4 regions of the Pseudoxanthobacter sp. M-2 genome follow, and region 1 is predicted to be linked to each of the others. Evidence: predicted binding sites of a transcription regulator. Region 1 holds the regulator's gene; each other region holds the start of a gene.
What was found. Region 1 encodes PhoB, which activates phosphate uptake and scavenging genes when phosphate is short. Its sites were predicted from a motif close to TGTCATNNANCTGTCAT; they were not measured.
Positions count from the first base shown of each region.

Region 1 (3,243 bases):
GGCGAACGGCGCGAAGGCCCATGGTGCGGCGGCCAACGGTGCGAAGCCCAACGGTGCAATGCCCAACGGTGCGACGGCCAACGGTGCAAAGGTCGCGACGACCCGGGGCGCGGAGCGCAAGCCATCGCCGGTGAAGGCCTCACCGAAGGCGGAGACGGCCAAGGCCGCGCCCGCCAAGCCAGCCGCCGAGCCCGCTGCCAGGGCCGCCGCCAAGCCTGCCGCTGCCAAAGCGGCCGCCGCCAAGCCTGCCAAGGCCGCGGCAGCGAAGCCTCGTGCGGTGAAGGCGGCGACGCTGTCGGAGATCGTGCTGAAGAAGCCGGCCGGAAACCCGGACGACCTCACCCGCATTCGCGGCATCGGCGCCAAGCTCGCCGAGACGCTGCACGGGCTCGGCATCTTCCACTTCTCGCAGCTGTCGGCGCTGAGCGCCAAGGCGGCCGAGGAACTCGATGCCAAGCTGTCGTTCCCCGGCCGCATCCGGCGCGACGACTGGATCGGCCAGGCGAAGGCGCTCGCCGGCGGCGCCTGAGGCCGCGCCGTCCCTGCGAGGCGGACACGCGGCTACCCCGCGCGTCCGATTTCGATGGTCGCTCCTCTTGTAGAGGAGCCGTGGCCTTCCCAAATCCTTGCCTGTATTCGTGAGGAGGACCACAGAGACCATGACCAACACTCTTGCACTCCGGCCGGGTTGGACGCCGCTCACCATCGGCTTGATGGTGCTCGGGTTCATCGTGTTCTGGCCGCTCGGATTCGCCATGCTGGCCTACATCTTGTGGGGCGATCGCCTGCACAGGATGGCGAGCGATGCCGGCGAGAGCTTCCGGGCGAATGGTTGGGGCTGCGCGGGCTCCCGCTCGATGCGCACCGCCGCAACCAGCTTCTCGGCCACCGGTAACGTCGCCTTCGACGAGTATCGCAAGCGCGAGATCGAGCGGATCGAGGCCGAGCGCCGCAAGCTCGACGAGATGCGCGCGGAGTTCGACAGCTACCTCGCGGAGCTGCGCCGGGCGAAGGACAAGGAAGAGTTCGACCGCTTCATGTCCGATCGCGATCGGCGTGAGCGCGAGGGCGGCGCGGCCTGATCAGGCGCACACCCAGGTCGAACGACACCGGACGAAAACGACGCGGGGCGCCCCATGGGGCGCCCCGTTTGCATTTCGCCGCGGCTTAAGGCGGGGGAGGCGGGCGGACGGCCCTCAGCGGACGGCGGCGGCGGCGAACTGGTCGTCGAAGGCGTAGCCGGAGCCGCGGACGGTGCGGATCGGGTCCTTCGACTTGCCGCGGTTGACCGCCTTGCGCAGCCGGCCGATGTGGACGTCGACGGTGCGCTCGTCGACATAGACGTCGTGGCCCCAGACGCCGTCGAGGAGCTGCTCGCGCGAGAACACGCGGCCGGGCGACTGCATCAGGAACTCGAGCAGGCGGAACTCGGTCGGGCCGAGGTGGATCTCGCGGCCAGCGCGGCGGACGCGGTGGGTCTCGCGGTCGACCTCGATGTCGCCGCCCTTCAGCACCGTGCTGACCACCTCGGGCTTCGCCCGCCGCAGCATGGCGCGGACGCGGGCCATCAGTTCGGCGACGGAGAACGGCTTCACCACGTAGTCGTCGGCACCGGTGGCGAGGCCGCGGATGCGCTCGGCCTCCTCGCCGCGCGCCGTCAGCATGATGATCGGCAGCCGCGCCGTCTCCTCGCGGGCGCGCAGGCGCCGGCAGAGCTCGATGCCGGACAGGCCGGGCAGCATCCAGTCGAGCAGCAGGAGGTCGGGCTGCACCTCCATCAGGCGCACCTCGGCCTCGTCGCCGCGGTCGCAGGTCTCGACCGCGAAGCCCTCGGATTCGAGGTTGTAGCGGAGCAGCAGCGTCAGCGGCTCCTCATCCTCGACGATCATCACCTTCGGCATCGCCGCCATGCTGCGTCGGTCCAATCGGGGGTGGGCGGTCATCGCGTACCGAAGTCGGCGGGCGTCAGGCTCGATTCGTCGAGCTTCGGACGATCGTCGGCGAGCTGCTGCCCGGTCACCTGGTAGTAGACGTTCTCGGCGATGTTGGTGGCGTGGTCACCGATGCGCTCGATGTTCTTCGCGCAGAAGAGCAGGTGCGTGCAGAAGGTGATGTTGCGCGGATCCTCCATCATGTAGGTGAGGAGCTCGCGGAACAGCGAGGTGTACATCTGGTCGATCTCGTTGTCGCGGTCGCGGATGGCGAGCGCGGAGGCGGCGTCCTTGCCGGTGTAGGCGTCGATGACGGCCTTCACCTGCTCGAGCGCGATCTCGGAGATGTGCTCGACGCCGAGGGCGAGCCGCTTCGGGTGGAAGTGGCCGTCGATGGCGGCGACGCGCTTGGCGATGTTCTTGGCGAGGTCGCCGATGCGCTCCATGTCGATGGAGACGCGCAGCGCGGTGACGACGTCGCGCAGGTCGCGGGCCATCGGCTGGCGGCGCGCGATCAGGCTGATGGTCTCCTCCTCGACCCGCCGCTGCAGGGCGTCGAGGCGCAGGTCGGTGGCGATCACCGACTGGGCGAGGTGGGTATCGACCCGCACCAGCGCGGTCACGGCATCGACGAGCATGCGCTCGGCGAGCCCGCCCATCTCGGCGATGGTGCCGGCGATGCCGGTGAGCTCGTCGTCATAGGCTGCAACGATGTGCTCGGACATATCTGTTTACTCCCCGCGCCCGGACCCGTGCGCCGCCGGCTCAGCCGAAGCGGCCCGTGATGTAGTCCTGGGTGCGCCGTTCCTTCGGATTGGTGAAGATCATGTCGGTCGGCCCCTCCTCGACGAGATCGCCGAGGTGGAAGAAGGCCGTCTTCTGCGAGACGCGTGCCGCCTGCTGCATCGAGTGGGTGACGATGACGATGGTGAAGTTCTCACGCAGTTCGTCGATCAGTTCCTCGATGCGGGCGGTGGCGATCGGGTCGAGGGCCGAGCAGGGCTCGTCCATCAGGATCACCTCGGGGCCCACCGCGATGGCGCGGGCGATGCAGAGGCGCTGCTGCTGGCCGCCCGACAGGCCGGTGCCGGACTCGTTCAGCCGGTCCTTCACCTCCTCGAACAGGCCCGCCTTGCGCAGGCTCGAGGCGACGATGTCGTCGAGCTCGGACTTCGAGGCGGCGATGCCGTGGATGCGCGGGCCGTAGGCGACGTTCTCGTAGATCGACTTCGGGAACGGGTTCGGCTTCTGGAACACCATGCCGACGCGGGCGCGCAACTGCACGACGTCGAGGCTCGGATCGTAGATATCG
Region 1 covers NZ_JAWDIR010000011.1:232,237-235,479, forward strand. Annotated here, with positions in the region: gene phaZ (polyhydroxyalkanoate depolymerase) at 1-529, shown strand, start outside; gene RUR49_RS06130 (DUF2852 domain-containing protein) at 660-1,082, shown strand; gene phoB (phosphate regulon transcriptional regulator PhoB) at 1,197-1,901, opposite strand; gene phoU (phosphate signaling complex protein PhoU) at 1,940-2,656, opposite strand; gene pstB (phosphate ABC transporter ATP-binding protein PstB) at 2,697-3,243, opposite strand, start outside.

Region 2 (3,243 bases), on a different contig from region 1:
CGTGCTCGGCGAGCTGCTCGCCCGCGCCGGCATCGAGGCGGTGATCGTCGAGCGCCACGATCGCCCCTACATCGAGGAGCGCATCCGCGCCGGCGTCATCGAGCATTGGGCGGCAGCCCTCCTCGACGAGCTCGGCCTCGGCGCCCGCCTGCGCCGCGAGGGCCTCGCCCACCACGGCATCGAGCTGCGCTTCGCCGGCCGCGGCCACCGCATCGACTTCCCCTCGCTCACCGGCGGCAAGGAGGTCGTCGTCTACGGCCAGCACGAGGTGGTGAAGGACGTCGTTGCCGCCCGCCTCGCCGCCGACCGGCCGCTGCTCTTCGAGGTGTCGGACACCCGGGTCGAGGGGATCGAGACCGATCGTCCGGTGATCCGCTTCGTCCACGAGGGCGAGGAGGTGGAGCTTTCCTGCGACTTCATCACCGGCTGCGACGGCTTCCACGGCATCTGCCGGCCCGCGATCCCCGCCGGCGTGCTGACAGCCTACGACCGCGTCTACCCGTTCGGCTGGCTCGGCATCCTCGCCGAGGCGCCGCCGTCGAGCGAGGAACTGATCTACGCCTGGAGCGAACGCGGATTTGCCCTCGCCTCGATGCGCTCGCCGACGATCACCCGCCTCTACGTGCAGTGCCCGCCCGACGACGATGTCGCCGCGTGGTCCGACGACCGCATCTGGGACGAACTGCACCGCCGGCTCGCGGCGCCGGGCTTCTCGCTGACCGAGGGGCCGGTGCTGCAGAAGTCGATCACCGCCATGCGCTCCTTCGTCGTCGAGCCGATGCGGCACGGGCGGCTGTTCCTCGCCGGCGACGCCGCCCACATCGTGCCGCCGACCGGGGCGAAGGGCATGAACCTCGCGCTCGCCGACGTGCTGGTGCTGTCGCGGGCGCTCGAGGCCTTCTACCAGGACGGCGGCACCGCCGGCCTCGACACTTATTCCGACACCTGCCTGCGGCGAATCTGGAAGGCACAGCGGTTCTCTTGGTGGATGACGTCGATGCTGCATCTGTTCGAGGACGACAGCGCCTTCGACCGCCGACGCCAGCTCGCCGAGCTCGACTACGTCACTTCGTCGACCGCCGCCGCCACCGCGCTTGCCGAGAACTATGTCGGGCTGCCGTTCGACTGAGCGCCCGCCGCGACGGCCCTACTGTCAAGAAGCTGTGATCGAACGGTTCTAGGGTTCGCTTGTCCCCGAGGCGCCCGCCGATTCGGTGGCGGTCCCGCCCCAGGCCCGCCGCCGCACGAAGACCCACCCTCCGTACCGACCCCGCCCGCCGGTCCGCCGCGACCCGCGGCCCGGGATGCGTGCGCCGCGGTGACAGCGGTCGCCTCCGCAACCCGCGGAGCCCTGCATGACCCGCCTCATCCTCGACCGCCCGCTCGACCGCCGCCGCCTGCTCGACATCTCCTGGAAGGCGTCCGCCGGCGCCATCGCGCTGTCGCTGATCCCCGGCGACGACCTCTTCGCCGCGCCCTCGCTCGGCACCAATCCGTTCACGCTCGGCGTCGCATCGGGCGACCCGACGCCGGACGGCATCGTGCTGTGGACACGCCTCGCCCCCGATCCCCTCGTCGGCGGCGGCATGCCCGCCCGCGGCGTCGGCGTCCGTTGGCGGATCGCTACCGATGCGGCCATGACCAACGTCGTGCAGGAGGGCAAGGCCTCGGCGCTGCCCGAGCTCGCCCATTCCGTCCACGTGGAGGTCACCGGCCTCCGGCCGCGCCGGCACTACTGGTACCAGTTCTCCTACGGCGCCGAGGAGGAGAGCCCGATCGGCCACTTCCGCACCGCGCCGGCGGCGACCGATCTCGTCGACGAGCTGCGCTTCGCGGCGATCACCTGCCAGAAGTGGGAGGAGGGCTACTACACGGTGCTGCGCGACGTCGCCGCCCAGAAGCTCGACGCCGTCTTCCACCTCGGCGACTACCTCTACGAGTACAGCCCGCTCGAGAACGTTCGCGGCGTCGTCCTCGACCCCGCCCGCTTCACCGGCGAGACGGTGACGCTCGCCCGCTACCGCGACCAGTACGCCCTCTACAAGATGGACGCCGACCTGCAGGCGGCTCACCACGCCCATCCGTTCGTCGTCATCTGGGACGATCACGAGGTGCAGAACGACTATTCCGGCCGCCACCCGGAATACAACCAGACGTCGCCGCAGGAGTTCGTCGTCCGCCGCGCCGCGGGCTACCAGGCCTTCTACGAGCACATGCCGATCCGCGCCAAGCCGCAGGTCGACAAGAACAACCACCTGCGCATCTACCGCAGCCTGCGCTATGGCCGCTCGGCCGAGTTCATCATGCTCGACGACCGCCAGTACCGCTCCGACAACCCCTGCGGCGATGGCGAATCCGCCCGCTGCGAGGGCGCCTTCGACCCGAAGGTGACGATGCTCGGCGCCGGCCAGGAGGCGTGGCTGCAGAAGACGCTCGCCAAATCCGACGCCGAGTGGACGTTCATCGCCCAGCAGCTCCTCGTCGCCGAGCTCGAGCACGACTCGAGCCCGACCGTCGACCGCTTCTGGAACGACGCCTGGGACGGCTATCCCGGCGCCCGCGACCGCCTGCTCGGCACCATCGTCGACACCAAGGTGCGCAACCCGGTGATCCTCACCGGTGACTGGCACTCGACCTTCGTCAACGACATCAAGCGCGACTTCTCGAAGGACTACTCGAAGCTCGTCGCCACCGAGTTCGTCACGCCGGCGATCACCAGCGGCGGCGACGGCACGCCGTATGGGCCCTACTACGCGCCGATGATCCCGAACAACCAGCACATCCGCTACTATGACGGCGATCGTCGCGGCTACTTCCTGATGAAGCTCGGCCGTGACCGTCTCGATGCGGAGTTGCGGATGGTGACGAAGGTCGAGACGCCGGACGGCACGCCCTACAAGGCGGCCCGCTTCGTCGTCGAGAACGGCCGCCCCGGCGCCTACGTCGAGCGCATCTGACAGGTCGTTTCAGCAGCCGGAACGGCGATCGGGGGCAGCTCGCACTGCCCCCGATCATTTGCGCCAAAGCCGATGCGTGGTCGTACTGCGCCGTCGCTCAGGCGAGGCCGTGCAGCTTCGCGAGGCTCTTCAGATAGGGCACGCCGCGCTCCAGCACGGCGTGCCGGTCCGGCGCCACGTCGCGCCAGACGCAGAGCGCCGAGGCGATCTCCGGCGGCAGCGTCACGAAGCTCTCCATCACGAGGTCGCCGGCAAAGCCCGCCTCGGCGAGCGCCCGGAACGTCTC
Region 2 covers NZ_JAWDIR010000022.1:382,618-385,860, reverse strand. Annotated here, with positions in the region: gene pobA (4-hydroxybenzoate 3-monooxygenase) at 1-1,129, shown strand, start outside; gene RUR49_RS13440 (alkaline phosphatase D family protein) at 1,356-2,957, shown strand; gene RUR49_RS13435 (sugar phosphate isomerase/epimerase family protein) at 3,055-3,243, opposite strand, start outside.
Region 2: RUR49_RS13440 (alkaline phosphatase D family protein) is a predicted target of PhoB. The motif match lies at 1,152-1,168, and genes of this name have one in related genera.

Region 3 (3,243 bases), 310 kb from region 1:
CGAGCAGGCCGCCGTTCTCGACGATCGCGGTGCGCTTCTCCGGCTGGTCGGCAAAGCGGTGTTCCGCGAACGAGCGCAGCCGGGTGAGCGCCGTGCCGGCATAGACGAAGCCGACGAGATAGAGCCAGAGCGGCATCCCGCAGATCGCCACCACCCAGACGAGCACCGCGGCGACGCCGACGAGGTGCCACGCCCAGATCGCCCGCCGGCCGGGCTCGCCGGCGATGACGCGCTTCACCTCGTCGGCGAGGAAGAAGCCGATCATGATCGCCGGACCGATGGTGAGCCGGCCGATCAGCGTCATGTTGAACCGCATGATGAGCCGAACCGGGGTCGGCATCCGCGCCCACATCGCCGGTGTGAAGTAGGCCGATTCCGGGTCTTCCAGCGGGTCGGTCAGGTGCTCGTCGCGGTGGTGGCGCAGGTGCTGCAGCCGGTACACCGGATAGGGCAGCCAGAGCGACAGCGGCGGCCAGGCGAGGGCGGTGTTGAGGGTGCGGTTCAGCGTCGGGTGGCCGTGCATCGCCTCGTGCTGCAGCGAGGACTGCCAGGCGACGAACCAGGCCCCGAGCGGCACCAGCAGCCACAGCGGCAGCGCCTCCCAGAAGACGGTGAGAAGGAGCCAGGCACCATAGATGGCGACGGCGACACCGACCGTCGGCCACTCGACGGCAGGACGGCGCGAACGCCGGGCAGCGCTCTTGGACATGTCCATGTGATTTTCGATTTCCCCTGCCGCCAGCTTGCAGAGCCGCACGGCCGGCGCAAGGGGGAGGGGCCGCGGCGCGGCGAAATCGCTTGAGTGTTGCAGGTCTGTGGCAGCGGGCCGGCTGCCCGCTCGCCCGCCGGACTCGGTTCGCGCCTCGCCGGCGGCGGTGCGGCCGTCACCCGACGGGTCAGGACGGCGGATCGGCCCGACGGCGCGTCGTGATGATCGGTTCCCCCATGACGCCGAAGCGGATGTGGAACTTCATCGCCGCCGCCCTGACCGCAAAGGCGAGGGCAAAGGCCGCGAAGGCGGCGACCTGCGGGGCCAGGAGATGGCCCGCCAGAAGCACGTAGGCGGCCGCACCGACGAGGGCGGCGGTGGCATAGAGGTCGCTGCTCAGGATCATCGGCCGGGTCTGGGTCAGGAGATCGCGGATCAGGCCACCGCCGGTGGCCGTCACCATGCCGAGGAACGCCGCCGTCACCGCCGATGCCCCGGCCGCCAGTGCGATATGTGCGCCGACCACGGCGAAGGCGGAAAGCCCGATGGCGTCTGCCCAGGCGGCTGCGTCCTCGCGGCCGCCGGGCACGCCGCGGATGAAGTAGGCGGCGAAGGCCGTCGCCGCGCAGAGGACGAGCTCGAGCGGATTGTGGACCCACCAGACCGGGTTGCCGAGCAGCACGTCGCGCAGCGTGCCGCCGCCGATCCCGGTGACGATCCCGATCAGCACGATCCCAAGAAGGTCCATGCGGTGCCGTCCGGCGACGACGGCACCGCTGAAGGCGAAGACCATGTCCCCGAAATACATCAGGGCAATCAGGACGATCGGCAGGGCGCTGCTGTCCGTCACCACGGCGGGACCTCCGGTCCAGCGGCCAGCCGGGGCCGCGACGAAACACGTTCGACCACGGCCGGGACCCGGCAGCCACCCGTGACCGCGTCGGCGCCGGTTCGGCCCGGTCAGCGCGCATCTTTCACAGGACTTCCGTCGAGACCACCCCCCGGGGCGCTGGACAGGATGCGCGGGATGTCCGCCGGGACAAGCGCCGGCTCTCCTGCCGCGCCGTCGCGGGCCGGGTCACCCCGCCATCTCGGCCGCCGGCCGATGGCGGTGTGGCAAGCCATCCGTGACGCCGCCGCACGGACGGCCGGTCTCGGCCATCCCCCTGCTCTCGCCGTGGGGCTGCCGCGGCCGAGTCCGACCGTGACAGAACCGTCATCCAGGCTTCATCTACCGATGCTATCCGACGAGTGGCGCCGTATTGGTTTATTCGTTGTGGCTGCCGGTCGAAATAGTCTTGATCAGTCGGACTTGTCTCGACGTTGTTCCTCGCCATCAGAAGCAAACCCGTAGAGATCACGGGTTTGCCGTCCGACGTCTTGCATCGCAGGAAGCCACATGCGCACGCACATTCTGACATCCGCAGCCGCCGTCATTCTTGCCGCATCGGCCGTCGGTCCGGCCATTTCGGCCACCGAGGTGCTTGTCTACACGGCGATCGAGGCCGATCAGCTGAAGGCCTACGAGGCCGCGCTCGAGGCGGCGCATCCGGACGTCGACGTGCGGTTCGTCCGCGACTCGACCGGCATCGTCACCGCCAAGCTGCTCGCCGAGAAGGCGAACCCGCGCGCCGACGTCGTCATGGGCCTCGCCGCCACCTCGCTGATGCTGCTGGAGAAAGAGGGCATGCTGATGCCCTACGCGCCGGTCGGTCTCGAGGCCGTGAAGCCGACGATGCGCGATCCGGCGAACCCGCCGGCGTGGGTCGGCATGGACGTCTGGGCCTCAGCCGTCTGCTTCAACACCGTCGAAGCCGAGAAGCGCGAGCTGAAGGTGCCGACCTCCTGGGCCGACCTCACCGACCCGGCCTACCAGGGCCAGATCACCATGCCGAACCCGGCCTCCTCGGGCACCGGCTACCTGATGGTCTCGGCCTGGCTGCAGCTCTTCGGCGAAGAGAAGGGCTGGGCCTTCATGGACGCCCTCGACAAGAACGTCGCGAGCTACACCCACTCCGGCTCGAAGCCCTGCCGCCAGGCGGGCGCCGGCGAGTACGTCGTCGGCCTCTCGTTCGAGTATCGCGCCAACAAGACGAAGAAGGACGGCGCGCCGATCGACATCGTGCTCCCCTCCGAGGGTCTCGGCTGGGACATGGAGGCGACCGCCGTCATGGCGACGACGAAGCATCCGGAAGCCGCCAAGAAGGTCGCCGACTGGGCCGTGACGCCGGAGGCGAACAAGCTCTACGCCCAGAGCTACGCCATCGTCGCGCTGCCGGGCATCGCCGAGAAGCTCGAGTACATGCCGGGCGACGTCGAGGCGATGCTGATCAAGACCGACTTCGCCTGGGCGGCCGAGAACCGCGAGCGCATCCTCGCCGAGTGGACGAAGCGCTACGACGGCAAGTCCGAGCCGAAGTGATCGCGCCGCAAGGCTGATCGCAGCGCCGCAAGCGCTGCGTGCACCCTCACGACCGGCCGGGTTCTCCGGCCGGTCGATGCTTTCGGAGCCTGCCGGAGGTCGCCGCCTTGCT
Region 3 covers NZ_JAWDIR010000011.1:544,869-548,111, forward strand. Annotated here, with positions in the region: gene RUR49_RS07600 (fatty acid desaturase) at 1-715, opposite strand, end outside; gene RUR49_RS07605 (trimeric intracellular cation channel family protein) at 897-1,559, opposite strand; gene RUR49_RS07610 (putative 2-aminoethylphosphonate ABC transporter substrate-binding protein) at 2,109-3,131, shown strand; gene RUR49_RS07615 (putative 2-aminoethylphosphonate ABC transporter ATP-binding protein) at 3,239-3,243, shown strand, end outside.
Region 3: RUR49_RS07610 (putative 2-aminoethylphosphonate ABC transporter substrate-binding protein) is a predicted target of PhoB. The motif match lies at 1,924-1,940, and genes of this name have one in related genera.

Region 4 (3,243 bases), 790 kb from region 1:
AGGCGACCATCGGCATCGACGAACACCATGTCGGGCATGCCGAACCAGCCGTCCTTGGTGGTGGCCGAACTGAACGTCGCGCCGACATCGGCGACGGACGGGTCGCCGCACTGCACCAGCACCTCCCAGCGATAGGTCGAGGCGGTGTGGTCCTCGTCGACCGGCATCATCTCGATGATGTGGCCGAAGGCGTTCTTCGGGCGCGGGTTGGCCGCATCGACCTGATCGCTCTCGCGGCGGGTGTTGTTGGTCAGCATGACGTAGACGGCGTGCGACTGCGGGTTGATCGCGGTGCCTTCCGGCCGGTCCATCTTGGTGGCGCCGACGAGATCGGCGGCGCGGCGCGTCTCGATCAGCACGTCGGCCTGCGAGGCAAAGCCGTTCTCGGCGGTCAGCGGGCCCTCGCCGAAGACGAGCGGCAGCCAGGTGAGGGTGCCGTCGGCGTCGTAGCGGGCGGCTGACAGGGTGCCCTCGTCCAGGAGGTCGAGGTTCGCCTCGCGGCTCGCCGCGTCATAGGGGCGGGCGGTGACGAAGCGGTAGACGTAGTCGAAGCGCTCGTCGTCGCCCATGTAGACGACGACGCGGCCGTCCTTGTTGACGATCGAGGCGGCGCCCTCGTGCTTGTAGCGGCCGAGCGCGGTGCGCTTCTTCGGCACGGCGTTCGGATCGAACGGATCGATCTCGACGACCCAGCCGAAGCGGTTCGGCTCGTTCGGCTCCTTCGAGACGTCGAAACGGTCGTAATAGTCGGACCACGCATACCAGCGGCCGGGGACGCCGTAGCGCTTGCCGGCGGCCGCCTCCGGGCTGTTCTCGGCGTACTGGCCGCCGAAGTAGCCGTTGAAGTTCTCCTCGCAGGTCAGCCACGTGCCCCACGGCGTGATGCCGCCGGCGCAGTTGTTGAGCATGCCGAGGACCTTCGTGCCGGTCGCGTCGGCGCTGGTCTTCAGGCGGTCTGAGCCGGCCGCCGGGCCGGTCATCTCGGATGGCGTCAGGCCGGTGATGCGGCGGGCGTAGCGGGAATTCGGCACGACGCGCCACTTGCCGTCGACCTTCTCCACCTCGAGGATCGAGCCACCGTGGGCGGCGATCTCGATGTCGACGAGGTCCTTCGTCATGTCCTTGAACAGGACTTCCTTGTCGTCCTGCGGCTTCAGGCCGGGGAACATCAGTTCCTCGATCGTGTACTCGTGATTGATCACGAGCAGCCCGTGTGCGCTCGGGTCGGCAGCGTCGGGCATCGGGATGTAGCCGATGTAATCGTTGTTGTAGCCGAACTGCTTCTCCTGGGCGGCGGCCGTCTGGTTGCGCACGTCGAAGGCCGGCGCGTCCGGAACGACGGCGTCGCCCCAGCGGATCAGCACGTCGGCGTCATAGCCCGGAGCGACGTGGTCGCGCTCGTCGACACCGGCGGCGACCTCGTCGAAGACGAAGCTCGGGGTGGCGGCGCGGGCCTCGCTGGCAGCCATCAGCGCCAGCGGGCTGACGGTGGCGGCGATGGCGGAGACGGCGAGCGAGCCCTTCAGGAAGCCGCGGCGGGAGAAGCGGAGCGCGATGATGTCGCCCATCGTCGGATTGGCGGACACGTTGCGGCCGGCGTCCTCGGACACCTCATAGGCCTGCGCGCGCGACAGCGGGCGATGCTCGGTCATCGGTGCTCTCCTGGTCGAAAGGGGTGGGGACCGGCGGCGACGCCACGGCCCTCTGAACTCGACTTAGAAGAGTTCGATGTAACTCCGGTGACAGTGGGGAGGCCAGACGCCGTGTCGTTTGGTCCCTCTCACGGCGGCGCGCGCGGTGGCCGACGCTGCGCCCTCGGTGATGTCGCTGGGTGTTATGATGTAACATGAGGGCGAGCCGAGCTGCACGAGCGCGAAGGACCACGCATTGAAGCCATTTTCCGATCCGGACGCCGTCGCGCGCTATGCCGACAACACCGCACGGCTGGTGCCGGGCCTTCGGGACCTGCAGCGGATGGCCGGCCTGTTGCTCGCGGAGCGCTGCGGCGATGGTGCCCGCGTGCTGGTGATCGGCGCCGGGGGCGGGCTCGAACTCAGGTGCTTTGCAGAGATGCAGCCGGACTGGAGCTTCGACGGGGTCGACCCGTCGGCCGAGATGCTGAAGGTGGCGGCGGCGACCCTCGGCGATTTCGGCGGGCGGGTGCGCCTGCACGAAGGGTACACGGAGGATGCTCCCGAGGGGCCGTTCGACGGCGCGGCGTCCCTCCTGACGTTCCACTTCATCGCGCGCGAGGACCGAGCGCGGACGCTGGCCGAGATCCACCGGCGCCTGAAGCCCGGGGCGCCCTTCGTCGTCGCGCACCATAGTTTCCCGCAGGGCGAGGCCGACAAGGCGCTGTGGCTGTCGCGCTACGCCGCATTCGCCGTGGCTTCGGGTGTGCCGGCCTCGCACGCCGGAAAGGCGGGCGAGGCGATCGGCGAGCGGCTGCCGATCCTGTCGCCTGAGGAGGAGGAAGCGACGCTGGCAGCGGCGGGGTTCGTCGACGTCCAGCTCTTCTATGCGGCGTTCTCCTTCCGCGGCTGGGTCGCCCGCAAGGCAGGGTAGAGACCCGCCCAAACGAAAACGGGGCGCCGAAGCGCCCCGCAGTCGTTCGTCCGAGACCGGACCGTCAGCCGGAGTAGTACATGTCGTACTCGACCGGGTGCGGCGTCATCTCGTAGCGCATGTTCTCTTCCATCTTCAGATCGATGTAGGCGTCGATCTGGTCGTCGTCGAACACGCCGCCGGCCTTCAGGAAGTCGCGATCGGCGTCGAGCGAGGCGAGCGCCTCGCGCAAGCTGCCGCACACCGTCGGGATCTGCTTCAGCTCTTCCGGCGGCAGGTCGTAGAGGTTCTTGTCCATCGCCTCGCCGGGATGGAGCTTGTTCTTGATGCCGTCGAGGCCGGCCATCAGCATCGCCGTGAAGGCGAGGTAGGGGTTCGCCAGCGGATCGGGGAAGCGGACCTCGACGCGCTTGGCCTTCGGCGACGTCGTGTAGGGGATGCGGCACGAGGCGGAGCGGTTGCGCGCCGAGTAGGCGAGCAGCACCGGCGCCTCGTAGCCCGGCACGAGCCGCTTGTAGGAGTTGGTCGACGGGTTGGTGAAGGCGTTGATCGCCTTGGCGTGCTTCAGGATGCCGCCGATGTAGTAGAGGCAGCTCTCCGACAGGTCGGCGTACTGGTTGCCGGCGAACTGCGGCTTGCCGTCCTTCCAGATCGACTGGTGCACGTGCATGCCCGAGC
Region 4 covers NZ_JAWDIR010000011.1:1,021,830-1,025,072, forward strand. Annotated here, with positions in the region: gene RUR49_RS09755 (PhoX family protein) at 1-1,652, opposite strand, end outside; gene RUR49_RS09760 (class I SAM-dependent methyltransferase) at 1,888-2,565, shown strand; gene glnA (type I glutamate--ammonia ligase) at 2,630-3,243, opposite strand, start outside.
Region 4: RUR49_RS09755 (PhoX family protein) is a predicted target of PhoB. The motif match lies at 1,729-1,745, and genes of this name have one in related genera.